2 regions of the Shewanella sp. ECSMB14101 genome follow, and region 1 is predicted to be linked to the other one. Evidence: predicted binding sites of a transcription regulator. Region 1 holds the regulator's gene; the other holds the start of a gene.
What was found. Region 1 encodes sigma-54, which starts transcription at its own class of promoters, with help from an activator protein. Its sites were predicted from a motif close to GTTGGCACGNNNNTNGNNT; they were not measured.
Positions count from the first base shown of each region.

Region 2: a site for sigma-54 is predicted at 9,198-9,216, ahead of fliE (flagellar hook-basal body complex protein FliE). Genes of this name have one in related genera too.

Region 1 covers NZ_JSFF01000013.1:14,611-29,311, forward strand. Annotated here, with positions in the region: gene NY07_RS11045 (sensor histidine kinase) at 1-1,020, opposite strand, end outside; gene murA (UDP-N-acetylglucosamine 1-carboxyvinyltransferase) at 1,064-2,323, opposite strand; gene NY07_RS11055 (BolA family protein) at 2,333-2,590, opposite strand; gene NY07_RS11060 (STAS domain-containing protein) at 2,606-2,899, opposite strand; gene NY07_RS11065 (MlaC/ttg2D family ABC transporter substrate-binding protein) at 2,899-3,519, opposite strand; gene mlaD (outer membrane lipid asymmetry maintenance protein MlaD) at 3,564-4,037, opposite strand; gene mlaE (lipid asymmetry maintenance ABC transporter permease subunit MlaE) at 4,109-4,894, opposite strand; gene NY07_RS11080 (ATP-binding cassette domain-containing protein) at 4,881-5,726, opposite strand; gene NY07_RS11085 (calcium/sodium antiporter) at 5,892-6,851, shown strand; gene NY07_RS11090 (KpsF/GutQ family sugar-phosphate isomerase) at 6,887-7,864, shown strand; gene kdsC (3-deoxy-manno-octulosonate-8-phosphatase KdsC) at 7,866-8,417, shown strand; gene lptC (LPS export ABC transporter periplasmic protein LptC) at 8,414-8,971, shown strand; gene lptA (lipopolysaccharide transport periplasmic protein LptA) at 8,958-9,500, shown strand; gene lptB (LPS export ABC transporter ATP-binding protein) at 9,497-10,228, shown strand; gene NY07_RS11115 (RNA polymerase factor sigma-54) at 10,361-11,848, shown strand; gene hpf (ribosome hibernation promoting factor) at 11,879-12,166, shown strand; gene ptsN (PTS IIA-like nitrogen regulatory protein PtsN) at 12,169-12,612, shown strand; gene rapZ (RNase adapter RapZ) at 12,609-13,457, shown strand; gene NY07_RS11135 (HPr family phosphocarrier protein) at 13,450-13,725, shown strand; gene mgtE (magnesium transporter) at 13,826-14,701, shown strand, end outside.
Region 2 covers NZ_JSFF01000034.1:22,096-36,796, forward strand. Annotated here, with positions in the region: gene fliM (flagellar motor switch protein FliM) at 1-742, opposite strand, end outside; gene fliL (flagellar basal body-associated protein FliL) at 784-1,305, opposite strand; gene NY07_RS19075 (flagellar hook-length control protein FliK) at 1,394-3,079, opposite strand; gene fliJ (flagellar export protein FliJ) at 3,270-3,716, opposite strand; gene fliI (flagellar protein export ATPase FliI) at 3,746-5,086, opposite strand; gene fliH (flagellar assembly protein FliH) at 5,058-6,017, opposite strand; gene fliG (flagellar motor switch protein FliG) at 6,017-7,060, opposite strand; gene fliF (flagellar basal-body MS-ring/collar protein FliF) at 7,053-8,747, opposite strand; gene fliE (flagellar hook-basal body complex protein FliE) at 8,812-9,144, opposite strand; gene NY07_RS17705 (sigma-54-dependent transcriptional regulator) at 9,407-10,753, opposite strand; gene NY07_RS17710 (sensor histidine kinase) at 10,746-11,771, opposite strand; gene NY07_RS17715 (sigma-54 dependent transcriptional regulator) at 11,977-13,410, opposite strand; gene fliS (flagellar export chaperone FliS) at 13,677-14,087, opposite strand; gene NY07_RS17725 (flagella biosynthesis chaperone for FliD, FliT) at 14,096-14,428, opposite strand; gene fliD (flagellar filament capping protein FliD) at 14,562-14,701, opposite strand, start outside.

The DNA of each region.
Region 1 (14,701 bases):
CACAGGTCGAGCGTAAGCCAGCAACTCCTTACTGATCTCGGCGGCGCGACTAATGCCCAGCCGAATTCGCTGAATATACTCAGCCTGCGCAGGATCCTGGGGTGGATATTTTCGCTCCAGTAAGTCCAGCGCCAATGTCGAAGAGGCCAAAGGATTGTTGATCTCATGGGCTACACCCATGGCAAGTTGGCCTATCGCCTTGTATTTATCCGTCTCCACCGCCCGTTTCAACTTGGCCTCTGTTTGCTGCTCGCGTTCGATATCAAAAATCTTGAGAGCCTTCAACAGCGCAATGAGTACCAGGCCACTGGCCAGGGTACGCAGCACGGGAACTGTCATGTGTAAATCTGTTGCAACCAACCCCGCGAATATGCCGTATATCCAAAGTCCCACGCCTGTGGCCACAAAGTATTGTCCATAGTCATGTCGCTGCCGCAACAGGTCGTGACCATATATTGCCATGCCACATCCAGCCAGAAAGGCGCTGCCAAACCCCAGCAACAAACGTGTATAGAATGAAGCCTGCGCAAACATCTCATCGGATAAGTCCAGCGAAGTTGAGAAACGCACTACCGACACTAAATATGCCAACAAGATAAGCAAAATCACCCCATGGCCGATGCGCGCAATGGACCGCGACAAGATAGAGAATAATAGCCAAGAAAAGACCATTAAACTGGCGAAGGAGAGCGCTAACTTAAGCAGCCTAAGCCACTCCACGAGCACCTGATATTGCCTGGAGATATCATCGGCAAACAGGATCACATATAACTCGGACCACTCGTGAAAAGCATGGGTAAACCCAAACAAAGCCAGCGCCCATAGTGTGGGGGAGATTGAGAGTTGGCTGTACTTAAAATTGCGAAACACAACGACACAGCCAATGGAGAAAAATACCAGGCCGTAAAAGAGATAGATGTTAAACACGATAAAGGTCGACATAGCCAGACTGTACCACTGGCTCAACATGCCTTGCCGTGACGACTGCAGCAATATCGTTTTAAAACCGGCCAGGGACAAAAAAGCCACCCTAAGGTGGCTTTTATCATAGGGTAATCAAAGATCAGCTGACCCGCACGACCTCGCCGCCAAGGCCCTTAAATTTGTCTTCGATATGCTCATAGCCTCTATCGAGATGATAGATACGATCCACTGTGGTCACACCTTCAGCCACTAAACCAGCAATCACCAGGCTAGCCGAGGCGCGAAGATCGGTCGCCATCACCTGAGCACCATTAAGCTGTTCAGTCCCCTTGATGATACAAGTATTGCCTTCAAGCTCCATGTTAGCGCCCATACGAATCAGCTCAGGCACATGCATGAAACGATTCTCAAAGATGGTCTCGGTAATGGTCGCCGTCCCTTCGGCCAGGGCGTTGAGCACACAGAACTGCGCCTGCATGTCCGTCGGAAAACCAGGATAAGGCATTGTCTTGATATTGACCGCCTTTGGGCGTTGCCCCTGCATATCCAGCTCAATCCAATCTTCACCCGTGGTGATGGTTGCGCCAGCATCTTCCAGCTTGGCCAGCACAGATTCGAGCGTCTTAGGATCGGCATCGACACAGCGGATCTTACCTCGGGTTACCGCGGCGGCCACCAGGAAACTACCTGTCTCGATACGATCCGGCATCACACGGTACTCACAGCCACTGAGCGACTCGACACCCTGAATGCGAATGGTATCGCTGCCGGCACCACTGATCTTAGCGCCCATGGCGTTCAGACAATTCGCCAGATCGATCACCTCAGGTTCACGGGCCGCATTTTCAATCACGGTTTCACCATCGGCAAGAGCCGCGGCCATCAACAGGTTTTCGGTAGCGCCGACACTGATCATATCCATGAAGATATGAGCGCCCTTGAGGCGGCCATCGACGCGGGCCTTGATGTAGCCCTCTTTCACCTCAATCTTGGCACCCATCTGTTCCAGACCATGTAGATGCAGGTTAACCGGACGCGCACCAATGGCGCAGCCGCCCGGCAAAGAGACGTCGGCAGTGCCGTAACGTGCCAGCAGAGGTCCCAAGATGAGAATTGAAGCGCGCATGGTCTTCACCAGCTCATAGGGCGCACAAAACTCGTTAAGATGGGTGGTCGATATGGTGATCTTACCTTCATCACTGCGACTAACGTCGGCGCCGAGGCAGCGAAGTAATTCACAGCTGGTGTTGACGTCTCTCAGGTTGGGGACATTGGTGACCACAAAGTCTGTCTCGGCCAATACACCGGCCATTAGAATGGGAAGCGCGGCATTTTTCGCGCCTGAGATCACCACGTCACCGGCCAGTGCACCACTGGCCTGAATTGTTAATTTATCCACTATGAGTCTCTAGCCTGGCATGTTGAAGATTTTTTCACGCTTCCACTGCGTCGGGGTAAAGGCGTTGATCGTGATGGCGTGCAATGCCCCACTGGTCACATGTTCCATTAAGGGGCCATAGATCATCTGCTGCTGTTTGACTCGGCTTACACCGTCGAAACACTCACCAACGGCGACAATCTTATAATGTGTCCCATCCTGGCTCACGTGCACTTCATCTAGTGTCAGCGCTTGGCTAAGCAGCTGTTCAATCTCATTGCATTCCATATATGGATAACCCTTTTATTTGGCTTCTTCGATGAAGAAGTCTTGTAAATCATATAAATCAATTAACTTTTTCAATTGCTCTGGCGGACAACATAGCGCTAGCGTCTTGCCCTGCGCCTTCTGCTGCGCCACCAGATGCAGCAGTAATGCCACACCGGCACTGTCGCTATAAACGATGCCAGAAAGATCCAAGCGCTCACTCGTCTGGCTCAGCAGCCCATCAAGCTTGGGCCAAAGCTGCACCACCGCCGCCTGGGACAGCTCACCGCTCACCCGGCAGACGCCCTCTTCCTGATTAAAGGACAGCATTATAGCCTAGTCCCTTGGTTAACCAAGCTGATATGGTTTTCAGTGTGAGTTTCTAACTCTTTTATCACCGCATCGATACCATTTTGGCGGATAAGGTTAGAGATCTCTGCGCTTTTAGAGGCCAGTAGACTCACCCCTTCGGCCACAAGGTCAAATGCCTTCCAGGTATCATCCTTAAGACGACGCACCTTGAAGATCAACTTGATCGGCGGACGTCCCTGCTCGATAACCTGTACATTAACATCCACCATCTTCTCATCGTCGAAGCGCTTAGCCGGTGCAAACTCTACCTCTTGATCTGTGTACTCGGTAAATGCCTGGGCATAGGTAGCGATCAAATAGGTCTTAAACGCGTCGGCAAAACGCTCACGCTGCTCCGGAGTACTCTGGCGCAGGTAAGGCCCCATCACCTTATAAGAGGCATACTTATAATCTATGTAGGGCATCAACTCGTCAGAGACTATCACCTTAAGGTGGTCAGGGTTGGCCTTAATTGTGGCAAAATCCTGATGAAACCTGGCGAAAGTCTTGTTGGCAACCGATTCCACCATGGCATAAGGATCTTTGGTATTAACCGAAATATCTTCGCTACTCGCCGCCGCACTGGTCAACAGCACCATGGCGGAGAAAACCACTTTCAACAACTGTTTCATAATCGTCCCTATTAATTTTCTTTAGACTTCATACTGTATAAGAACTGGCCGATGAGATCTTCGAGCACCAAAGCCGAATGGGTATCATCGATACGATCGCCATCTTTGAGCATGCCGATATCGTCCATCACAAAACCGGGCGTCAGACCTAAAAACTGCTCGCCTAACAGGCCAGAGGTGAGAATCGACAGGCTACTGGTTTCGGGGAACTGATCGTATTGTTTATCCATTGCCAGCTCGACCACAGCCACCAGTTCTTCAGGATCTAAGCTGATATTGGTCACTCTGCCAACCACCACGCCGCCCACCTTGACGGGCGAGCGCACTTTCAATCCGCCGATATTGGTAAACTTGGCGTATAAGGTGTAATGGCTCTGGCCAGGTTTCACCTCGACATTGGCCACATTAAAGACCAGGACCAAAAAGGCCAACAGGCCCGACAGAATAAACAAGCCAACTAACAGTTCAATTTTTCGAGTCAACATACTCAATTACCACTCAGTTCTATACATACCATGACGGCAAATATATAGGTTTATCCATAAACAAAATTTAATCAGCGGCCAAACATAATGGCCGTTAACAAGAAATCTAGCGCCAGCACTGCCAGGCTGGATTGCACCACGGTTTGTGTGGTTGCGCGGCTAATGCCCTCAGGGTTAGGAATCACATGATAACCGCGATATAAAGCTATCCAGGTCACCACGACGGCAAATACCAGACTCTTGATCATGCAGTTCACGATATCCTCGCGCCACTCTACCGAGGCCTGCAGAATCGACCAAAAACTGCCGCTATCTATCCCTTTCCACTCCACACCCACCAGATGACCACCATAGATACCCACGGCGGTAAACATCAGTGCCAGTAGGGGTAAGCTGATCACCCCGGCCCAGAATCGCGGCGCGATCACCTGCCTTAGGGGATCGATAGCCATCATCTCCAGACTAGAGAGCTGCTCGGTGCTCTTCATCAAACCAATTTCGGCGGTCAATGCCGATCCGGCGCGTCCGGCAAACAGCAGCGCGGTCACCACAGGTCCCAGTTCACGCAGCAAACTGAGCGCGACCATAGGACCCAGGCTGTCTTCGGTGCCAAACCCCACCAGAATATTATAGCCTTGCAGTGCCAGCACCATGCCGATAAACAGGCCAGACACTAAGATGATCACCATAGACTGCACGCCAATCACATACAGCTGTCTAATTAATAAAGGCGTGCCTTTTCGTACTCTAGGGACCTTGGCAATAGCGCCCCACAACATCAGGCCAGCACGACCCAAGCCGGTGACGCTATCGATTGCACTACGACCTAAGCTGGCGATATGATCAATCACGCTCACCTAACATCTCCTTTTGGTAATCCTGTGCGGGAAAGTGAAACGGCACAGGCCCGTCGGGCTGACCACCGATAAACTGTTTCAGTTTAGGATTATCTGCCGCTTTCAACTCGGCGGGCGTGCCATGGGCGATCACCTTCTTGTCGGCCAGCACATAGACATAATCGGCAATCCCCAACACCTCTTGTACGTCGTGAGACACCACCACAGAAGTAAGACTCAGGGCATCGCCCAACTCTCGGATCAGCTTTACCAAGACCCCCATAGAGATAGGGTCCTGACCGGCGAAGGGCTCATCATAGAGCACCAGCTCGGGCTCAAGGGCGATGGCACGGGCCAAGGCTGCACGTCGCTGCATGCCGCCAGACAGCTCGCTCGGCATCATCTGCGCCGCGCCTCTCAGCCCCACCGCCTCAAGCTTCATCAGCACGATGCGGCGAATGATCGCCTCTGGCAAGTCTGAGTGCTCCCGAAGTGCAAAGGCAACGTTATCGAATACGTTCATATCGGTGAACAAGGCGCCGCTTTGAAACAGCATGCTCATACGTTTACGCAGGTCAAAGAGTTCACTGCGATTACACTTATGCACATCTATGCCGTCGACCTTGACCTCACCGGTATCCGGGCGCAGCTGCCCCCCGATCAACTTCAGCAGGGTCGTCTTACCTATACCACTAGGGCCCATGATGGCAGTTACCTTGCCGCGAGGAATCGACAGGCTCACATCATCATAGATGACATGGGAACCACGGCTAAAACCTAGATGGCTAACCTCAACCAATGGCCTGGTCTCGGTTGACGACTCTGTGTCATGACTTAACGATTGATGACTCATAACGGGACCTAATACATTCCATGGATAGGCGGCAGGAAAAGAGACAAATTGTACGAAATTGACCGATTGTGCACAACTGAATCGACACTATCTTTGCGCAATACTTTCAATTTGGCTCAAATCCAGCGAAAATGCGCGGCAGACTCTTAAATAAAAAGAATTTCAATGCTATTTAATATTTTCTTACTGATCGTCGGTTTAGGGGCGCTAGTATGGAGCGCCGACAAATTTGTCTTTGGCGCCGCGTCATTCGCCCGCAATCTCGGCCTGCCTCCCATGTTAATCGGGCTCACCATAGTTGCCATGGGCAGCTCGGCGCCAGAGATGTTCGTTGCGGCCACCGCCTCCCTCGAGGGAATGACAGACACTGCCATTGGTAATGTGCTGGGCTCCAACGTTGCCAACATCACGCTTATCTTGGGGATCACCGCGCTTTTAGGCGCAATATCAGTAGGTTCACAAACACTTAAGCGTGAAATTCCTATGATGCTAGGGGCGACGGCGCTGGCGGGTTATTTCCTCCACGACGGGCAACTGACCCGCATCGAAGGGCTCGTGTTGCTGGCACTCTTTTTCTCGCTGATGGGCTATCTCATCTGGCATGCGATCTCCAACAAGGAGAAAGACCCCTTTATCGATGAAGCCGAAAGCGAAGTTCCTAAGGATGTGCCCACGCCAAAGGCTGTGCTCTGGTTAGTGATCGGCATAGTGCTGCTGCCCCTGTCGGCAGACTGGATGGTGCAAGGCGCAGTGGGTATCGCCAAGGCTTTCCATATGTCAGACTTAGTCATAGGACTCACCATCATAGCCGTTGGCACCAGCCTACCTGAATTGGCGGCTTGTGTGGCGGGCGTGTTAAAGAAAGAGGACGACCTGGCCATAGGCAACGTGGTTGGCTCAAACCTGTTTAATATTTTGGCGGTACTGGCACTGCCTGCGCTTATCGCACCCGGTGCGGTAGATGCCGCAGCCAGCACTCGAGATTTTTATATGGTAATGGCAACTAGCGTTGCCCTGGCCATACTGATTTTATTAACCGGCAAAGCCCGCCAACTTCGCCCTTGGCATGGTGGCGTGTTATTAGTGACTTTTATCGGCTATCAAGTCACGCTTTTCCTATCCTAATAGCGCTTTAGGCCGAAAAATATAGAGAGAACAAGATGGTAGATGCGGATCAATTACGTCAATGGGGACGCAAGGTTATCGATACCGAGCGCAATGCGCTGGACAACCTGTATCAATATGTCGACTCAAATGAATTTGCCAAAGCTTGCCAACTGATCCTCGCCTGCACCGGCAAGGTGATCGTCATGGGCATGGGCAAATCCGGCCACATAGGCAACAAGATTTCGGCCACGCTGGCCAGCACAGGGACTCCAGCCTTCTTCGTGCATCCGGGTGAAGCCAGTCACGGCGACTTGGGTGTGCTGAGCGAAAACGATATCGTGCTCGCCATCTCAAACTCGGGCGAGGCCAGTGAAATTTTAACCCTGATGCCAGTGATCAAACGCATGGGATTGCCTGTGATTGCGGTCACGGGTAAACCCGAATCTAACATGGCTAAACACGCCGTGGTTCACCTGTGTATCGAGGTGCCAGAAGAGGCCTGCCCATTAGGACTTGCCCCCACATCTAGCACCACTGCCACCTTAGTGATGGGCGATGCCCTGGCGGTCGCACTATTACAGGCGCGTGGCTTTACCAAAGATGATTTTGCCCTGTCTCATCCCGGTGGCAGCTTGGGCCGTAAGCTCCTGCTTAAGGTGAGCGACGTAATGCACAAGGGTGATGAGTTACCTTTAGTCTCACAAGACATTAGCATTACCGATGCCCTGTATGAAATATCGAAGAAGGGCCTTGGCATGACGGCTGTGATCGATTCGGCAGGCCTATTGGTAGGTATCTTTACCGACGGCGATCTACGCCGGGTGATCGACGCCGAGATCAACCTGCGCAAGACCTCTATCTCCGAGGTGATGACCCATGGTTGCGTCACCGTCAGCGACGGCATACTGGCGGCGCAGGCCCTTAAGGTAATGGATGAAAAAGAGATTAACGGCCTGATAGTGACCGATGAGACACAGCGTCCCATCGGCGCTCTCAATATGCTGGATATGGTCAAGGCGGGGGTGATCTAACATGGCACATCAAGGTTTCTACGGTCCCATCACTGATGCGGTTTGGCAGAAGGCTAAACAGATTAAGCTGCTGATCTGCGATGTCGACGGCGTGTTTTCCGATGGCTTAGTCTATATGAGTAACTCGGGCGATGAGCTTAAGACTTTCCACACCCGCGATGGGTATGGCGTGCGCTCGCTGCTCACCAGCGATATTCCCGTTGCCATCATCACAGGGCGTAAGTCTCAAATAGTGGAAGATCGCATGACAGCCCTTGGGATCACCCATATCTATCAGGGCGTGGACAACAAACTTGAACCATACGAAGAGCTGCTGGCTCTCTACAAGGTCACGCCCCAGGAAGTGGCCTATATTGGCGACGATATGGTGGATCTGCCTGTGATGCAGAAGGTGGGCTTATCTGTCTGTGTGGCTGATGGCCACCCTTATGTGCGCCAACACGCCGACATGACGACCCATATCAAGGGGGGCCACGGCGCCCTGCGAGAACTGACAGACCTTATTCTGCTCAGCCAGGATAAGTTTGCGTCGGCCCACGGAATGAGCATATGAATAGAGTCACGCTGGCCATTATCGCCTTTTTCGGTACCGCACTAGTCCTCTATTGGCAGGTGCAATCGAAACGGGGAGAAGAAGATCTGGCACAGGTGAACGCCGACAGTCCCGACTATATCGTCCGGGATCTTAAGAGCGTGCAGTACAATGAGCAGGGCGGCATCAATAGCCGCGTATCGGCCAGCCACATGAAGCACTACGCCGAACGCAACATGACCTACTTTACTCAGCCCATCTATCTTGTGTATCCAGACAAGGGCGATGCCCAATGGCGACTCAGATCGACTAAAGGCACTCTGGACAAAAATAGCGGACGGGTCACCCTGGAAAATAATGTTATCATTGATGCTATTAGCCCAGAAGAACCTATCCAGACCATAGAGACCACCTATCTGGAGTTGGATCTCAATACTATGATAATGACATCCGACAAAAGCATTCGGGTAACGGGGCGAGATTTCCTCATCACGGGGCAAGGCTTATACGCCGATCTCAACGCACAAAATATACGACTGACGAGTCAGGTAGAAGGAACATATGAAACTAAATAGCCTTATTCTCGCTGGGCTGCTAACCCTGATTAGCCTGGGCGCCCAAGCCAAGGATAATGACCTGCTACAAGAGGTCAAGATCTCTGCCGCTAGCCAGGAAGCCGATATCAAGAACAATCAGATCATCTTCCATGGACCGGTTGAGGTCTCTCAGGGCTCGATCAAGATCTTGGCCGATGAACTGCGCGCCTTCAGCAAAGAAAAGAACAGTGGCAAGATCCTCGTTGCCACAGGCAACCCGGCCACCTACTCTCAGGTAATGGAAGATGGCCGTCCCGCCTCTGCCAGTGCCAAAGAGATCCGCTATGAACTCTCGAGCCGCACCCTGACACTCATTGGCGATGCTACCCTGGAACAGGAAGGCAGCCAGGTCACAGGCACTCAGATCCGCTACAACATTGAACAGCAACAGCTGATCGCCGAGAGTACAGGCAATGACCGCGTGATCACCATTATTCAGCCTGAAAACTATCAAGAGCAGAAACAAGCGCAACCCGAGCCAGAACAACCCGAACAGGAAAAGCAATGACAGACCTGACCTTGAAGGCGGAAAACCTCGCCAAGAGCTATAAGAGTCGTGCCGTTGTCCAAGATGTGAGCCTTACAGTCAAAACCGGGCAGATCGTCGGCCTATTGGGACCAAACGGTGCCGGTAAGACCACCACCTTCTACATGGTGGTCGGCCTAGTACAGAGCGACAAGGGACGCATCTATATCGATGATGACGACCTCACCCTCGACCCCATGCACCTTCGCGCCCGTAAAGGCATAGGTTACCTGCCCCAGGAAGCCAGCATCTTTCGCAAACTCTCGGTACGCGACAACATCATGGCCGTGCTGCAGACTCGCAGCGATCTGGATAACGATGGCCGCGAAGAGGAGTTGGAACATCTTCTGGAAGAGTTTCATATTACCCATATCCGTGACAGCCACGGTATGGCCTTGTCGGGCGGTGAACGTCGCCGGGTAGAGATCGCCAGGGCCCTGGCCGCGAACCCGAAATTTATTCTGCTCGATGAACCCTTCGCCGGTGTCGACCCTATCTCGGTCATCGACATCAAGAAGATCATCGAGCAACTCAAAAACCGTGGCCTAGGTGTGTTGATCACCGACCATAATGTGCGCGAAACATTAGACGTCTGTGAGAAAGCCTATATCGTCAGCCACGGTAATCTGATCGCCGAAGGAACACCCGCCGAAATCTTAGACAATCAGCAAGTACGAGCAGTGTACTTAGGTGAACAATTCAAGCTATAGTTAATCTTATAACCGGGCCATAAACTGAAACTAATATCAGATTGTGGCCATAAGGACTATCCTTTATATTTGTCCGGCCAATTAGCCAGAGCTTTCTCATTTTATAATTAGAAACAAGGGAATAGCAGTACGATGAAAGCGTCACTTCAGCTCAAAATGGGTCAGCATCTCACCATGACGCCCCAGCTACAACAGGCCATACGTCTGTTGCAGTTGTCGTCACTAGAGTTGCAGCAGGAGATCCAACAAGCATTAGAATCCAATCCGCTACTGGAGTTGGATGAAGAGCAAGAAGGCGCCAGTGCCGAACTACAAGATGATACCGCCGTCGACAATTTCGACAGCAAGTATGATGACAAGATAGAGCTGGATTCGAGTCAGGATAACTCAGGCGTCGAGACCTCAGACGCCCTGACTCAAGACTCTATGCCTGACGAGCTGCCGGTCGACACCACCTGGGACGAGGTCTATACCGCCTCCCCTAACTCCAGCTCAGGCGCCATGCGCGACGACGACATGCCTTTTCAGGGCGAGACCAGTGAAGGCCTATACGAGCACCTCGAATGGCAGAAGAATCTCACCCCTTTTTCCGATAACGATCTGGCCATCGCCACCGCCATCATAGATGCCATTGACGAACGCGGTTACCTGACCCAAACCTGCGAGGATATTCTCGAAGCGATGGGCGATCCCGAAATAGAACTCGATGAGGTCGAGGCAGTACTCAAGCGAGTACAGCACTTCGACCCCATTGGCGTGGCGGCTCGAGATCTCAGCGAGTGTCTGACGATTCAGCTGGCCCAATACAGCGACGATACCCCACATATCGCCAATGCACGCATGTTGATCAAGGAGCACTTGGATCTCATCGCTGGACGCGACTTCCGCCTCTTGATGCGCAAAACCAAGCTTAAAGAAGATGAGCTAAGAGATGCTATCGCCCTCATTCAAACTTTAAACCCCCGTCCAGGCCTAGCCATTACCGCCAGCCGCGACGAGTATGTGATCCCTGATGTGACCGTCACCAAGAAGAAGGGACGCTGGGTGGTCGAGCTTAATCCCGATAGCATGCCCAAGATCAACGTCAACCAGCAGTATGCGGCCATGGCGCGCAGTACTAAGAGCCAGGCTGACGGTCAGTTTATTCGTGGTCACCTGCAAGAGGCGAAGTGGTTCCTCAAGAGTCTTGAGAGCCGTAACGAGACACTGCTAAAGGTCACCAACTGCATCGTCGACTTCCAACAAGGTTTCTTCGAATTTGGCGAAGAGGCGATGAAGCCCATGGTGCTTAACGACATCGCCGAGGCAGTGGAGATGCACGAATCGACCATCTCCCGTGTAACCACACAGAAATATATGCATACCCCGAGAGGGATCTTCGAACTCAAATACTTTTTCTCTAGCCATGTCGGCACTGACGATGGTGGAGAGTGCTCTTCAACAGCAATACGGGCTTTTATTAAGAAGCTAGTTGCTGCGGAAAACCAGAAAAAGCCATTAAGCGACAGCAAGATGGCTCAACTCTTAGCTGAACAAGGCATTAAAGTGGCACGTCGCACTATTGCTAAGTACCGAGAGGCAATGCTTATACCGCCCTCGAATCAGCGTAAGAGCTTATAACACGTAACTGGAAACTGGAGGACTATCTTTATGCAAATAAACCTGACTGGGCACCATATCGAGATCACCCAATCTCTAAGAAACTATGTTGAAGAGAAATTCACAAAGCTTGAACGTCATTTCGATCAGATCAATAATGTGCACGTTGTATTAAATGTCGAAAAGTTGCAGCAAAAGGTTGAGGCCAAGTTACACCTCCGTGGCGGAGAAGTGTTCGCAACATCCGAACATGCGGACATGTATGCCGCGATAGACTCCCTGATTGACAAGCTCGATCGTCAGGTCATTAAACACAAAGAGAAGCTTACTAAACATTAACGATGGAACTGAGTACCATCCTGCGGCCGGAGTGCACAACCTGCGCCACTCCGGGCAGTAAGAAAAAGGTACTGGAGCTTATCAGCGACTTAGCCGCTGTCCAGTACCCCACCCTCTCCTCTCAAGAGATTTTTGAAAGCCTTCTGGCTCGAGAGAAAATGGGCAGCACAGGTATAGGCAATGGTATCGCGATTCCTCACGGACGGCTGACGAACATAGAGCAACCTGTGGCCGTACTGGTGAAGTGTGCTGAACCAATCGCATTCGATGCCATTGATAATAAGCCCGTCGATATCCTTTTTGCATTATTGGTGCCCGCAGATCAATGCGAGCAGCATCTCAGTACTCTGGCCGCCATGGCAGAGAAACTCAATGACAAGGCGATCATGAAACAGCTAAGAAAAACCAAGGATGAGTCAGAACTCTATCAGGTGATCACCCAATGAAATTGGTTTTGGTATCCGGACGCTCAGGGTCGGGAAAATCTGTCGCACTTAGGGTCTTAGAAGATCTCGGCTACTACTGTGTCGATAATCTGCCCCTACAAATGATGGAATCCCTGCTGGAGCAGCTCAAGGGACGCAGCGAACTGGTGGCCATTAGCGTCGATGTGCGCAATATGCCCAGCGAAGAGATCCAGTTGGAAAAGCAGCTGGCCAAGCTCCCGAAAGATACCGAGATCTTAAGTTTCTTCCTTAACTCCAGCGACAATGTGCTGCTCAAGCGCTATAGCGAGACCCGCAGATTACATCCGCTGTCACGCTCAAAAGTCTCTCTCAAGGAGGCGATTCAGCTCGAAGGCAAACTGCTCGATCCCATCGCCAAGCTAGTTGATCACTATATCGACACCTCTAACCTCAACATCTATGAGTTGAGTGACAAGGTGCGCGAAATATTACTGGGCACAGTCGATAAAGAGCTGGTGATCAACTTCGAATCTTTCGGCTTTAAATATGGCATGCCAAGCGAAGCCGACTTCATGTTCGATGTGCGCTTTTTGCCAAATCCCCATTGGGAGCCTGAACTGAGACCCCTGACCGGCCTCGATGAACCAGTGCAGCAGTTTCTGAGTCAGCAGCCACTGGTAAATAAATTTATCTGGCAAATCGAAAACCTGCTGGAAACCTGGTTACCTCACCTTGAGCGTAACAACCGCAGTTACCTCACCATTGCCATTGGCTGCACGGGTGGGCAACACAGATCTGTCTATGTCACCGACCAACTGGCCAAACTGTTCAACAAAGGCAAGCATAAGGTACAGGCTCGTCACAGAGAGCTAAAGCATGACTAAGTTGGCTCGCGAGCTGACCATCTGCAATAAGTTGGGACTGCACGCCAGGGCGGCCACCAAGCTGGCAGTACTTGCCGCCAAGTTCGATGCCCAAGTCACCCTGATCCAGGGCGACAAACAAGCCTCGGCCGCCAGCGTACTCGGCCTCTTGATGCTCGAAACCGGCATGGGCAAAACCATCACAATCACCAGTGAAGGCAAAGATGCCCAGGCGGCACTGGACGCCATCAGTGCCCTTATTGACGCCAAATTCGACGAGGCCGTATAATCGGCTCGCTTTGCGGTGCCGGGTGAATTTCGTCCTATACTTATCATAGACTTACACGCCTATTACCCAAGCCGGTCAATCTATTGCCTAAGGAGGAGCTATGCCGATCGAAGTGTTAGATAGTGAAACCACAGATCAACGCCTAAATCAGCTCACTCAAGCCTTAGGTAGTGGTATGTTTGTGCATGTGCGCAGCATGTTGCACGACATGGCTGCCTCAGATATCGCCTTCATCCTGGAGTCTTCTCCACCGCGCACCCGTCAGGTGTTATGGCAGCTGATCGATCAAGAGCATACGGGGGAGATCCTCGATGAGCTCGGCGAGGAGCTCAAAGACAATCTGATCACCCAGATGAGTCCGGAGCGTGTCGCCAAGGCGGCCGAAGGCATGGACACAGACGATCTGGCCTACATACTGCGTAGCCTGCCCGACAGCGTCTTCAACCAGGTGCTACAGTCGATGACAGCCCAGGACAGAGCCAGGGTTGAGCAGGCCCTCTCCTACCCGGAAGACACCGCCGGCAGTATGATGAATACCGATACCGTCACCGTGCGCCCCGATGTCAATGTCGATGTGATACTGCGTTATCTGAGAATTCGTGGTGAACTGCCCGATGCCACCGACACCCTTTATGTGGTGGATAAGCGCGACAGCCTGCTGGGCGGCGTGCGTATTACCGATCTACTTACCTGCGATCCAAATGCATCGGTGCGCGATATCATGAACAAGGATCTCGAAGGGATCCCGGTCGGTATGGACGATAGCGAAGTCGCCCAGCTGTTTGAGCGCCATGACTGGGTGTCGGCGCCGGTGATTGAAGAGGAGACCAACCGTCTGCTTGGTCGTATCACCATCGATGATATTGTCGACGTGATCCGTGAAGATGCCGAACACTCCATGATGGGGATGGCAGGGATGGACGACGACACAGATACCTTCGGTCCTGTGCTTAAGAGTACCTTTAGGCGCTCCCTC
Region 2 (14,701 bases), on a different contig from region 1:
CTTTAAGGGCCTGGGACCAACGCATGTCGGTGTCTTGGGTATCGCTTTGTACCCCGGCATCGAGCAGTTCACGGATTGGCTCTATCATGGAATACGGCATGGTGATATGGAAATCGCCGCCACCACCATCGACCTCAATGTGGAACGAACTTACTACTACCACCTCTGTCGGACTCACTATGTTAGCCATGGCGGGGTTGACCTCAGAGTCTAGGTAATCAAACTCCACGTCCATCACTGGCGCCCAGGCTTCTTTATAATCTTCGAAGATAATCTTCAGCAGCAGCTGAACGATACGTCGCTCAGTCGGGGTAAACTCGCGCCCTTCAATCTTGGCATGAAAACGGCCATCGCCGCCGAAAAAGTTATCCACCAAGATAAACACCAAACGGGCTTCCATGGTGATAAGTGCCGTGCCTTTTAAGGGACTAAAACGCACCATGTTTAGGCTGGTCGGCACAAACAGCGTATGTACGTATTCGCCAAACTTGAGCATCTGCACGCCGTTAATCGACACCTCGGCAGCGCGGCGCATCATGTTAAACATGCTGATCCTCAGATGACGCGCGAAGCGTTCGTTGACGATCTCCAGCGTCGGCATGCGCCCACGGACAATACGATCTTGTGACGAAAAGTCGTAAGAGCGGGCATCTAAAGCGGAATCGCTTAGCTCTTCCTCTTCGACATCGTCGACACCATGAAGCAGCGCATCAATTTCGTCTTGGCTTAATAGATCACTCACAATATCGTCCTATCATACTTATTACCCTCGATGGCGCCGGCTTATTGCATTACAAAACCGGTAAAGAGCACCTTTTCAACCACTTTACGCCCGGTCACCGGCTGCAAGGTATTTTGTACATTCAGCAAAGCCAGTTGACGAAGCTCATCTTTACCCGCTAGGGAACTGAGTTTCTGCACGTCGGCACTACTAAAGGTAGTCAGCAGCGCATCTTCAATCAGCGGAATATGTTTCTTAATCAAAACATCGTCGTCCGAACCACGTACCATGAGCTGCACCTTGATCTCCACCAAACGCGAGCGATTCTGCCCCGGCAGATTAAACAAAAATGGTCTGGGCATCCCCACATAGAAGGCTTCGCGGTTATTGACAGGCTCACTCTGCTCAGTTTGCTCGCCTTCGGCGCCCACCTCTTCACTGGGCTCACTACCCGAAAACATAAACCAGGCACCAACAGCCAATAAGATCACTAACACTGCACCGATCGCGGCGAAGATAATGAGCTTTTTCTTGCTCTTGGGCTCTACATTTTCTTCAAGTTCTAACGATTCTTCTTCAGCCATCTCTTATCCCTATAACACGCTGCATCGTCATGATTTTTTAGCGCATATCAAACGATTGAGCAATCATCTCTGCCTATAGGTTACCTGCTTATGCGTAATAATCTATACCCGAACGGTAACTTGTTGCGTTATTCGACGCTAGCAGGCTTTCTTCTGCCGAAATTTCATCCATATCAGATAAACCTTGGCCTGAAGCTTCCCCCTGCTCTGAACCATCACCTTGCTCTTGGCCACCTTGGGAGACGTTACTATCGGTCAGTTGCATCCCTTGCTCGGCAAGCATCTCGCGTAAACGGGGAATAGCCTGTTCGACCAATTCCCGAGTCTGGGTCTGGGTCACATGAAATTGCACCTGAGTATGCTCACCCTGTACCTGCACCCTCACCATCATATGCCCAAGCTCTGGAGGATCGAGCCTGATCTCTGCCTGTTGCACCCCTTGACTCACCATGGCCACCAACTGCTGCCGCATCACAGGAGAGAACTTTTGAATCATCTCCTGCATCTGCGCGGCAGGCTCACCCTGGGGTTTGATGGATAGCTGGTACTGAGGCGCACTCTCGGCCCTGAGCCCTGTTAAGGACTGAGCAGAAATGAGCCCTGATTTATCCAAACCAGAGATATCAGAGCCCTCGCCCGCTTTAGGTGTCATACTCACCGCGAGATTGGCATCCTTTAGCGCATCGACTGCGGCCTTGGTGCCGTGAGTCTGCATAGAAGTCGCCGCGATAAACTCAGTCTGACGACTCTGCTCTGCGCTTGGTTTCATCTCTGGCTTTGCATCAGCCAATATAGATTGCGCCTCTTTACCAGCGGCAAGACCCGCAGCAAAGGTTTTTTCCTGCCCTGCTAAGTCACCTTGTTGCGAACTCGGCGCGATGGAAACAGTACCAGATTGCACACTATTGGCTGCCAAATACTGTTTTGCTTGAGCAATCAGAGCTTTAGTATCCTGCTGAACGCTTGTCAGTGCATTATCATTCTGGCTAGCTGTGCTCTGATACGCAGCGCTTTGGCCATTAGCGGCCTGTGAACCAAGACCTTCAATACCATGAATAATGGCTTGTAGCATCTGCGGCGGCAAGGCGATTAACTCCTCCTTGGTCAATCCGCTTTGCGCCATGATCTGATCGAGTGAAGCCTCGGGCAACTGGGCGACTATGGCCTCGCTACCTAATGCGGCCTCACTTCCTAAGCCTTGGCCATTTAGTGTGATCACAGGTAAGATCTCGGGTGGTGTAACAATGGGAGGGACGAGCGCCACTATCTCTTTCAGCTCCCCCTCTTCCAGCTCGCCATCTCTCATCTCAAATTTATCTGCCTGCCCCTTTACTATGCTGGGCATCAGCTCATCGTCGCCAGCCATATCAGATTCACTCTCATCCGACGGCAAAATGGCGCCGCCAGCGGCAATCTCAGAGCCCGTTTCAGCATCAACGCCGAGCTTAGAGGCAAGGTCAATCTGCGCCAACACATTGGCGACATCACCACTTTCATTGGCCTTGTCCTGAGACTCATCCTGTACTTGGTCGGAACACGAACCCTTGGCGCTATTGTCCGCACCTTGGCTCAGCTCAACCTGGGTATCCGCTCCCTTTTTGGCCTGACTATGCTCAACCTCTTTTGTACTGGCTTTCGCCAAAGCCTCTGAAAAATCGTTATTTTCTGACTTTGACTCACCTACCAAACTAACATCTGACGGGTTAGGCTTTACTCCACCTTTTTCTCTGCCTGACTCGGCATTAGAGAGGAGTATTTGGGTCATCTGTGGCATGCTTCCTCCAACACTCGTCGCGGGAGCCAACATTATGCGGCTACACCTAAGCGTCAATTATTCGCTGTCGCGATAAACTCATTATCAATTACAAAGCAATAAAAATGCCAAGTTAAGCTCAGCAAGCAGGAAATAAGGGATTAGATAGGAGACTAGCACTAGAAGTTGCGCCAGGCGAAAACCAATGGGGTTAACGACTGGACTGGCGGAAAAACTGCTGCGAGGCAAATTCGTCAATCATCTTCTGTTCCTGTTTAGCCTCAAACTTTTGTTTCACTTCAGCCTTGTGACTGAGCAGGAGTTCTACCGCCTTTCGCTTTTGCTGCTTAGTCTGCCAAAACTGCTGTGCTTTCTGCCGTTGCTTGTCAGTCTCTGACACGGCAAATAACTGCTTTTCGATAGCATCATCGATCTGACGAATAAATTGATGAAATTGATGATAACTACTAGCGGCAATCACTTGCCCCTGCTGACCTTCCATCTGCTTCATATAATCGAGACGATATTGCTGCAAGGCATCAAGCTGCTGACGACATTTATTGAGCGTCAATTGTGCCGTTCTAAGCTGAATCGCCGCCTGTTCTTCGGCCTCAAGCGCCAACTTAAGCACAGTCTCCAGGGGATCATGTTTTGCCATAAGCGTTAATCTCTCCGGTCAACTTAGCGCTAGACCTGACACTGGGCACTTAACTGCCCCAACATCAAGGCACTGGAATCGAAACTGATCGCCTCTTTCATGGTTTGCCGTAGGAAGGCATTCATGGCCGGCTGCAACCGAATCGCGTTATCGATACGCGGGTCGCTGCCCTGAGTGTAGGCGCCGATGGAGATAAGATCCCGGTTCTGTTGATACAAAGAATACATCTGCTTTACTCGTCGTGTAGCTTCCAGATGCGCCTCGCTGATCACCATAGGTGCCACACGACTGATTGACGCTTCGACATCGATGGCCGGGTAATGACCCGAATCGGCCAACGTACGCGACAGTACGATATGGCCGTCGAGGATCGCCCTCGCCGCGTCGGCGATGGGATCTTGCAGATCGTCGCCTTCGGTTAATACGGTATAAAAAGCGGTAATTGAACCTTGGCCCGCGCCGCCGTTACCGGCACGCTCCACCAGCTTAGGCAATTTGGCAAAGACCGAAGGCGGATAACCTTTGGTTGCTGGCGGCTCACCAATGGCCAACGCAATCTCTCGCTGCGCCTGAGCATAGCGGGTCAGGCTGTCCATCAGAAGCAACACGTTATAGCCAAGGTCACGAAAATACTCGGCGATACGGGTCGAGGTTTCACAAGCCCTTAGCCTCATCAAGGGCGATGTATCGGCTGGCGCCGCCACCACCACGCTGCGGGCGCGGCCCTCTTCCCCCAGGATCTCTTCGATAAATTCTTTCACTTCGCGGCCACGCTCACCAACCAGCCCCACCACAATCACATCGGCTGTGGTGCCGCGAGTCATCATTCCCAGAAGCACACTCTTACCCACGCCTGAACCGGCAAACAGGCCCATACGCTGCCCTTTACCCACGGTTAACATGGCGTTGATAGCCCTCACTCCCACGTCCAAGGGCTCGCTAATGGCGCGGCGGGCCAGAGGGTTTAACATCGGAGCACGACTAGTCGCTTTCTGATCTGTGTGCAATTGCCCCAAACCATCGATTGGGGCGCCGTTGCCGTCAAGCACGCGGCCAAGCAGCCCCATACCGACATTAATTCCTGCCTGCTCACCAAGCGGGGTGACCTTGGCCCCAGGCATCACGCCATTTAGCTCTTCGATGGGCATTAGATACAGCAATTTATCGTCAAAACCTATCACCTCGGCAACAAGATCTCCTGCCATGGTGGCTATGCTACACAGACTCCCCACCGGTGCCTTGCAACCCGTCGCCTCAAGGGTGAGACCGACAACGCGCACCAGTTGACCACTGGCCTCTGGCATAAAAGGGACAACGCTATGAGTGTGTTGCCTTAGCTTATCAAGCAGTCGGCTTTGACGGGTCTTCATCTTGACTGGTCTCTTGTGGTGCATCGCTTGAAGCAGTATCGTCTGCCGGCTCGCTATCGCTTGGCTCAGTGACTGAAGGCTTCGCCCCAGACTCTGCTGAGTCCGCCTCTGGCATTTTCTCCATCGCGGCTATCTGTTGTAATCTTTGCTGCTCGAGACGCTGCTCACTCTGCACTAAACCTTCGAATACGGCTTTGATGCGATGCTCCAGCCCCATATCTATCCTGCTGCGGCTATTGCTGACGATGCACTCACCGCGGTTTAGAGTTGGATCGGACTCTAATTCCCAGTGATTCTTGGTTAATTGCGTACTCTCGTAGAGTCGCTCGACGATGGCGATATCCTCAGGGTGCAAACGCAGATGCGCCCCTTGCTCTTTAAGTGGCAAGGCATCGACCCCTTGACGCAGGGCGGTGAGAATATGCTCGGGATGTGTGTGTAGTTCGTGACCTATCACCGCCTTGGCTAAGGTCATACTGAGCTGCACCAAAGCTTGTTCTATTTCGGTATCCAGCAAGGACAAGGGCGCCGATAATTGCTGCATTATGGCTTCAAACTGGGCAACATTTTGCTGCGCCTGCGCCAATCCCGAAGCTAAACCCTGCTCTTCTCCCTGGCGATAACCTTCTTGATGCCCCTGCTCTAACCCTTGCAGTCGTCCCTCTTCGAGCCCCTGGGCAAAACCGGCCTCTTTCCCCTGGGCAAAGCCTTCTGCTTCAGCCTCGGCGCGAATCGACTCTATCTCCTCCAGGGTTGGCGGCATCACAGGCTCATCGAGCGGTTTCTTCTCTTTTTGTGCATCGAAACGCCCAAACATATTCTCTTTGGGCTCTTCGATAACTGGAGTGACATCGGGCAACTGCCAATGACTAAAATCGGCCTGGGATGAGCCACTAGTGTGCGGGGTTTTCTTATCGTCGGCATTACTCATTAGAGGAACTCATCTCCGCCGCTACCACCGAGGATGATCTCACCGGCATCACTCAAACGACGTGCAATCGATAGGATCTCTTTCTGAGCCACTTCCACTTCGCTGATCCGTATTGGCCCCATGGCCTCAAGGTCATCTTTAAGCAGCTCGGCGGCACGTTTTGACATGTTACCCAGTATCTTCTCTTTAAGTTGGTCATCGGCGCCTTTAAGCGCTTTCATCAAGACATCCTGCTGCACTTCACGCAGCAAGGTTTGAATACCCATATCGTCAACATCTGCAAGGTTTTCAAATACGAACATAAGATCTTGGATCTGCTGCGCCATCTCTTCGTCACTTTCGCGCAACGTCTCCATCAACTGACTCTCAACACCTGTGTCGAGATAGTTCATGATATTGGCCGCCGCCTTCAAGCCGCCCATCTTAGCCGCCTGTGCGCCGCCTTGACCGGCAAACTGTTTCTCCATGATGTCATTAAGCTCTTGTAGCGCTGCCGGTTGCACCTCTTCAAGGTTGGCGATACGCATCATCAAATCGAGACGGGTATTCTCTGGCGCCTGAGCAAAAATCTCGGCGGCCTGATCCGGCTCCAGATATGAGAGCACTATGGTCTGAATTTGTGGGTGTTCGTTTTGAATGATAGTCGCCACCTGACGGGCATCCATCCATTTGAGCGACTCTAGCCCCTTGGCGCCACCGCCCATGATGATCTGTTCGATCAGATTACCGGCCTTGTCTTCACCCAGGGCCGCAGTAAGGGCATTACGCACAAACTCTTCGCTGTTAAAGCCGATAGAGGAGTATTTTTGTACCTCCTCCAGAAACAGCTTGTGCACACCGATCACCTTACTTTGCCCAAAGTCTTTCATGGCGGCCATTGCCATACCCACCTTCTGAACCTGTTTAGGCTCGAGATGTTTTAGAATCGAGGCTGCATCGGCCTCACTCAGGCTAAGTAGCAGGATGGCAGTCTTCTCGATGCCTGTAAGATCTTTGGTATTGAACTCACCACTGGCTGTGTCGATCTCTTTATCATTACTCATTTTCTTGTAACCATCCCTTGACGACTTGGGTAGAGAGCTCAGGCTCATTAGCTACCAATGCACGTATCGCCTTTATCATATCATCGTCTTTATGCAGATCCGGTATCAAAATCGAGCCATCGTCGGCATAGCTGTATTCTGCATCGGGACGATTGAGCATACCCAGCGTATCGGCGGCGTATTGATCTTCAATCTCGGCCAATTCATCACCCAGTGTTGGTGCGTCAGGCATCTTCTGTCCATCTGGGTAGATGAGACGCTTCAGCATTGGCCTCACGACGAAGAGGATAAGCGCCAGAATGATTAAGCCGCCCATCACCAGTTTGATCGCTCGCCAGAACCAAGGCTCTTCGTAGATAGCAAGCGCAGGCGCTTCTTCGACCAGCTGATCCATAAAGGGCACTGTCACAACCTCAATCATGTCACCGCGCTGGGTATTGAAGCCCACAGCGCCTTCAAGCAGGCGACGAATATTGCTCAGCTCCTGCTCGGTACGGGCAACGCGCGTCACCTGACCATCTTCTCCAGCAGGCCCAGTCTTGAAGTCGACCGCCACCGAGACGCTCACACGTCTAACCACACCTATCTGCTGACGGGTATGGCTAATGGTGGTGTCTAACTCATAGTTTCGAGTTGCCTCTTTATGACTGGATCCTGGCAGAATTTTTTCCTGAGAGCTTCCAGTGGCTTGCTGAGGAATATTGGCTTCCATCGGCGGCTGATTGCTCAGCGCTCCGGCAATACCGCCAGTGCTGGCGCCGGTTGAGTTATTCTCCACCGTCATTTCACTGCGTACTGCAGGAAGGTCAGGGTTATAACGCTTGGCGGTCTGCTCGACGGCAGTGAAGTCCATATTGACATCCACCTGAGCGGTAAAGTTTTCTGGCCCCAAAATAGGCATCAAAATCGATTCAACTTTGTTGCGATACTCGGCTTCCTTTTGCTGTACTAGCTCAAGTTCGCGGCGCGCTCGGGCGGATACTGCCGTCTGACTCCCTGAGTTTAGCAAGCGACCGTTAGAATCGGTCACGGTCACACGGGTCGGCTCCAGGCCATGAACGGCTGAAGCTACGATATCAACAATCGAGTCAACCTCTTCTTGACCTAATCCACCGCGACGGGCATTGACGACTACAGTTGCGCTTGGCTTAGAACGATTACGGGCAAAAACATTTTCTTTGGGAATCGCCAGGATCACCTTGGCGCGGCTGACACTCTTAAGCTCTTCGATAGTGCGCGCCAGATTTTGCTCCTGACTGTTCTTCAGTCTCGCCGCTTCCATCCGCTGGCTAACGCCAAAACCACTGTCTTTAGTAAGAAAATCATCACGGCCAGGCGAGTTGTCGATGCCTGCGCGGCTGAGCATCATCTTGACGTCTTGATACTGATCTTCAGGCACCTTAAGCACATCGACGTCAATTTGGTAATTGACTTTGTTCTTGTCCAGCACATCAAGTACCTGCACCATCTCTTGGGTATCCATCTTGCCCAGTGGACGGTATTCAGGCTCCTGTGCCCACAGCATGACGAAAACTGCCAATGCTAAACAGATAGCCAGCGCCAGGATCATGGTGATCTGCCTAAGCATATCGACACCGCCAAACATGCCGCCGCTTGGCTTATGCTCTTCTTGTACGCCGCCAGCCAACATATCCTGTGCTGTGCCAGCGCCTGTTCCGACTACCATATCTGTACTCACGATAAATACCTGCTGTTTTGAATCATCTTAGGGTGATAGTCACCAGCCATGCCTAGACAGGCATACTCATGATCTCTTTATAGGCTTCGACCAACTTATTACGCACCTGAACGGTCGCTTCAAAGGCAACGCTGGACTTTTCGCGAGCGATAACGGTATCAGACAAGGTCACACGAGTGTCCCCCATGTCGAGACGTGTCTGTAACGAGGAAGAGGCTGCCTGCAGGGCATTAACGTTTCCGACAGCCTGCGACAGCAAGTTACCGAAGTCACTGCCACTGGTATTAGCCACTTGTTGAGTGATATTGGGCATGATCGCACCAGGCTTAATCTCGCCTGTGAGTGACTGCATCTCTTGCAGTAATGAATTGGCACCTATCTGCATATTGGCCTCCGCTATCGTCGTGAATTTGACGAAATCTATTCTTATTCAGTCCAATGCAATATGTTTGCCAAAAATGGAAATAGCGTGACGCCAGCAGCTTTAAACAAGGGCATAGGCGAGAATGAAAGAGACAATGAGGAGAGAAATAGAGAAATAGAGAAATAGAGAAATAGAGAAATAGAGAAAATGATGGGCAACAAGAAAAGCGAAATGCAGGCACTAGTGAGCATTTCGCTTTTCTCTTTTTACGCTTTTATCGACTTCATGCGGGGATCTGAATCCCCATATCGCGCATTCGCGCCATCTTATACCTTAACGTCCTGGCGCTGATCCCCAGCTTTTCAGCCACCTGCTTACGACTGCCATTACACTGGTTAAGAGTTTCAAGAATGATCACATGCTCTTGGGCCTTAAGCTCATCCCCGAGACCATCGGGCTCAGTTTGCTTATGCTCACTGTCACTCAGTGGTTCCAGCATCACATCCTGTGTATCGATAATGATATCCTTGGCACTAATGGCATCACCTGACTGTAAAATCAGCGCGCGCTGTACCACGTTATCCAGTTCACGTACGTTGCCAGGCCACCTATGTCCTAACAAGCGCCGACACGCCTGATCGTCCAAGGTTGGTGCCTGCGCTAGACCCGCCGTTTTAGCATGACGCAACACTAAGTGCCGCGCTAAAGGTAAAATATCGGCCGGACGTTGATGCAGAGCCGGCCAAGTCAACGGGAATACATTGATGCGATAATAGAGATCTTCCCTAAAATCTCCTTTAGTGGCCATCGACTTGAGATCTCGGTTCGACGTTGCCAAAACGCGCACATCGAGCTTAATGGTCTTACGCCCACCGAGTCGCTCAACTTCACGCTCTTGCAACACACGCAGCAATTTGGCTTGCAACCCCAGATCCATCTCTGAGATCTCATCGAGCAGCAAGGTGCCACCCTGAGCCTGTTCAAATTTACCCGGACACGCCTGATAAGCCCCGGTAAAGGCGCCTTTCTCATAACCAAATAGCGTGGCTTCTAGCATATTCTCTGGGATCGCGGCGCAGTTTATCGCCACAAACGGCTGCTCAGCCCTTTGACTGTGCTGATGTATGTAGCGTGCAAGTACCTCTTTACCCGAGCCACTTGGTCCCATGATCATCACAGAAGCATCGGACTGAGCCACTTTCTGCGCCAACGAGAGTAGCGCCAGACTGCGCTCATCGGCGACCACGGGTTGATCCTCAATGAGTTTAGGCTTGAGGTAACGAGAGACCTGATTAAGCAGCACCTCTGGTGCAAAGGGTTTGGCGAGATAATCCACCGCCCCTAATTTAATTGCGCTGACGGCGCTGTCTATGGTCGCATAGGCTGTCATGAGCAAGATGGGGATCTGTGAGCAGTGCTGCTGCAGGTAAGCCACTAAACCCAGGCCACCTATGCCTTCCATCTGCACATCACTGATCACCATATCGAAATCGTGCCCCTTGAGCGCGATTATCGCCGCTTCGGCCGACTCGACATCGACACATTCATATTGAGCAAGTAACAGAGTATCCACTAATGCTTCGCGCAACGAAGCATCATCTTCAACGAGTAGTATCTTGGCTTCAGCCATGGCTCACCTCCGGGGTCGACTCGGCTTGGACCGCTGGCAAATTAAATGAGGCGCGGCATCCCTTCCCCGCAATACAATTAAGCTGTAGGCGCCCTTGGTGGTTAGCAACCACAGTTTGCACAACCGCCAAGCCAAGACCTGTACCTTGCGCCTTGGTCGTGAAGAAAGGCTCAAGCACCTTCTCCTGCATTGCAGTGTCTAACCCTTTTCCGTTATCGACGACTTCAAAGGCTATCGCCTGCCCATCATCGACGGCATTTAGCCATACCTGACTGGCACCGGCTTCTATGGCATTGATCACCAAATTGTTAATCGCTGAGCTAAGCGCGGCAGGATTAGCTTTAAATAACTGAGTCGATGCAAGATTTAAATGCAACTGACAAGATTTTCGCTCGGCAATGGGCTCGCAGTTTGCCATCACAGGGCCCATGACTTGCTGCATATCACAGACCTCGCTCAACTCCTGCTGACGCCCCTTGGCCATCAGCAACATATCATCTACCTGCTGTGACAACTCGTTGAGCCTATCAATCAACTTACCTTGGAAACGTTCTCTGGCCGGTTGTGCCAAACTAGGACTTCCGAGATTAGCCGCATATAACAGCGCCGCCGATAAAGGCGTGCGAACTTGATGAGCTAAACTGGCCACCATTTTGCCAAGAGCTGAGAGTCGCTGCAGATGGGAGAGATTTTTTTGTAGCAAGCGGGTTTCGGTCAAGTCTGTCAAAACAATAAGCTGACCGGGTTCTGGCGTTAGTGGGGTGATAGCCAGCTTAACTCGGCGACCATTTTTCAATGATACCTCGTGGCCATCATCATCCTGTGGAGAAAAGGCGCGATTGATGATCTGCAACCAGCGCATTCCAGTTAAGGGCTGTCCCAACAGTTGCACGGCGACAGGATTAGCATCGGTAACCACACCATCCCCATTGATGATCACTACGCCTGAAGGCATGGCCTGTAAGATATGCTCCATGCGACTGGACATAGCATCATTGGCAACGACACCGGCGACCATAGAAGGTCCCCGTGTTGCCTGCGCCTGTGCTGAATATGCCACCTTGGGATTTGCGGCCATAACCACTCCGTCAATAAATTGCTGCTAACGGAGTGAATGCAGATAATATGCCAATTAAAAAATCATTATTAACAAAGAATTATGGTTCAAAAACGACAAAGGCCCTGAAATGGGCCTTTGTTTATTGCGTTGCGGCGAACTGGAATTAATCTTTACTCATGCCGTACTTACGCATCTTCTCAACCAGCGTGGTGCGGCGGATACCAAGCATTTCTGCAGCGCGGGCAACGACGTTGTCTTGTTGATCCAATGCCTGGCGAATCATGTCTATCTCAAGCTCTGCCAGCAGATCTTTAAGGTTAACGCCTTCCGGCGGCAACTCGCTAGGGAAACGGCTCTCTGGAATATCGACCGCTACCTCATCACTAAAGATAGACGCCAACGCATCGCGTTCCAGCTCCTCTTCGCTGACCTGCACCTGATATTCCGGCACATCGATATGGCGGTATTTCAACGGCAGATCGTTCACATCGACCAAGCCACCTGGATAAAGGATCGTAAGACGCTCAACCAAGTTAGACAACTCACGCACATTACCCGACCAGCTATGTTCTTTAAGTGACTCAATAGCCCGCTGGGTAAAACGCACCTTGCCACGACCTTCGTTGTAGACGCGGCTGACTAACTCTTGCAACAGTAATGGAATATCGTCTTTACGCTCACACAGAGCCGGCATCTCTACTGGGAAGACATTGAGGCGATAGAAGAGATCTTCTCTAAACTCGCCATTGGCGATCATGGTCTCTAGCTCTCTGTGGGTCGCGGCGATAACACGCACATTGGTATGTATGGGCTTACTGCCACCAACCCTTTCAAACACGCGCTCCTGCAAGACCCGAAGCAGCTTAACCTGCATCTGCAGCGGCATATCGCCTATCTCATCGAGAAATAGGGTGCCGCCTTCGGCAAGTTCAAAACGCCCCTTACGGGCGCTGATAGCGCCAGTAAACGAGCCCTTCTCATGACCAAATAGCTCACTTTCCAGCAGCTCTGGCGGTATAGCACCACAGTTCACCGGAATAAATGGGCCATCGCGGCGATCAGAAATATAATGAATATTACGGGCAACAACCTCTTTTCCCGTACCAGACTGACCTAAAACTAATACTGTGGCATCTGAACCCGCGACCTGATTAATCAGATGGCGAACCTGAGCAATACCTTCACTGCGGCCCACTAAGCTACGAAATAACTTGGTCTGATTACCACTGGTTGGCACATCGGGACGTTTGGTGTGCACAAACACCTGACAAAAATGCAATAACTCTGTCAGCTGGGGATAGTTCAGCGGCTCTTCGATACAACCTAAAATATTACTTGCTGAGACATCACCGTTAGCACCCAGCAATAAAATCGGCTGCCAAGGCATGGAAGTAGCAATAGATTGCAACAAGGTCTTAGACTGAGCCTCTTGTGCAATGACAAGCGCTCTATAGCGGGTATTCGACATTCGAGATTCGAGTTTATCGACAGGAAGCAATTCGACTTGCTCACCAAGAAACTCAAAAACACAAGATAAGCGATTAATTCGCTCTGACTGATTACCGACAAGTAGAATTCGTTGATCTGTATGCATCATTTAAGAAGGCCGTAAAGCACTCAGTGTTATTCGCATTAATTATTAGTGTTAGTTGCTTCGAAAGCGAGATAATCGTTTTAATTCAATTTTGCAAAAAACGACTATCACACGGAATAGTGTATTATCAGCAGCATATTAGCAAGTATCAGATTCATTTTCTGACAAACTCATCTGATTTTAGAGCAAATTCTCAACGTATCAAGCAACAGGCGCCAATCAATTGACGCCTGCCAAAAAGTTATTGTTCAGAAAGGTTGTGACTAAGGCTAAATTGCTTCTGTGTGCGATGCCAAATGATGCTCATTTTGAGGAATCGCATCCCAACCTTCTTTGATGGTTTTAAGCAGTGCGACCACATCGTCTATGGCCTTAACATCATTGTTAACATTAGCCTCAGACAAACGTACCAGCATATAGTCGTAGAGCTGTGAAAGATTTACGGCAACATCACCTTCAGTATCCATATTTAGGCTGCCATTCAGACCATTTACAATGCCAATGGCCTTACCTATCAATAAACCTCGCTGAGCCACATCGTCCTGCTCGATGGCGCATTTCGCTTGGGCTAAACGCTCTATCGCACCAGCCAACAACATTTGAATAACGCGATGCGGTGAAGCAACACTTAAATCACTCTCCACAGAAACCTTTCGATATGATTGCATTGAACCACGCATATTTACACCTACCTATTTGATTCTATTGCTTGATAAGCCTTAATTTGGCGCCTAGCAGCAGTATTTGAATGTAATAATGACAAACGATGACTCAACACCTTTTTACTTTTAACCGTTAATCTTTGACTGAGTATAAGCTGATGTTCAAGCGCTTCTCTGTCGGTAAAGTCATCATCAGACACTAAAGCTTGCAACAGGGTTGCCCGCTTCTCTATTAATTCCTGCAATTCCTGCACCAAACTAGACGACAATTCATCTTCAGCACTCACACTGTTAATTTTATCTAAAATTAACAATGCCTTACTATTAATATCATCGAGCAGATTAATATTCTCGTTCACTCCGACCTCAACCATACATTCAATTGGTGCTAGCAGTGTTAATCGTCATGCCAATATTTCGACTCGGCTATCAGCAGGTTTGAAACGCAAATAACATCACTCTTTTACAACAAATAACATCATTCTTTTGCAACTAGTTATTTTGCTTCACCACGCCTGGCAACGAGTCTAAACGGGAAATCAACATATTCGACTGGGAGTTTAAGTTCGCAACCACCAAGTCCATCGCATTAAACTGCTTATATAATCTATCTTCATACGCAGCCATTCTGC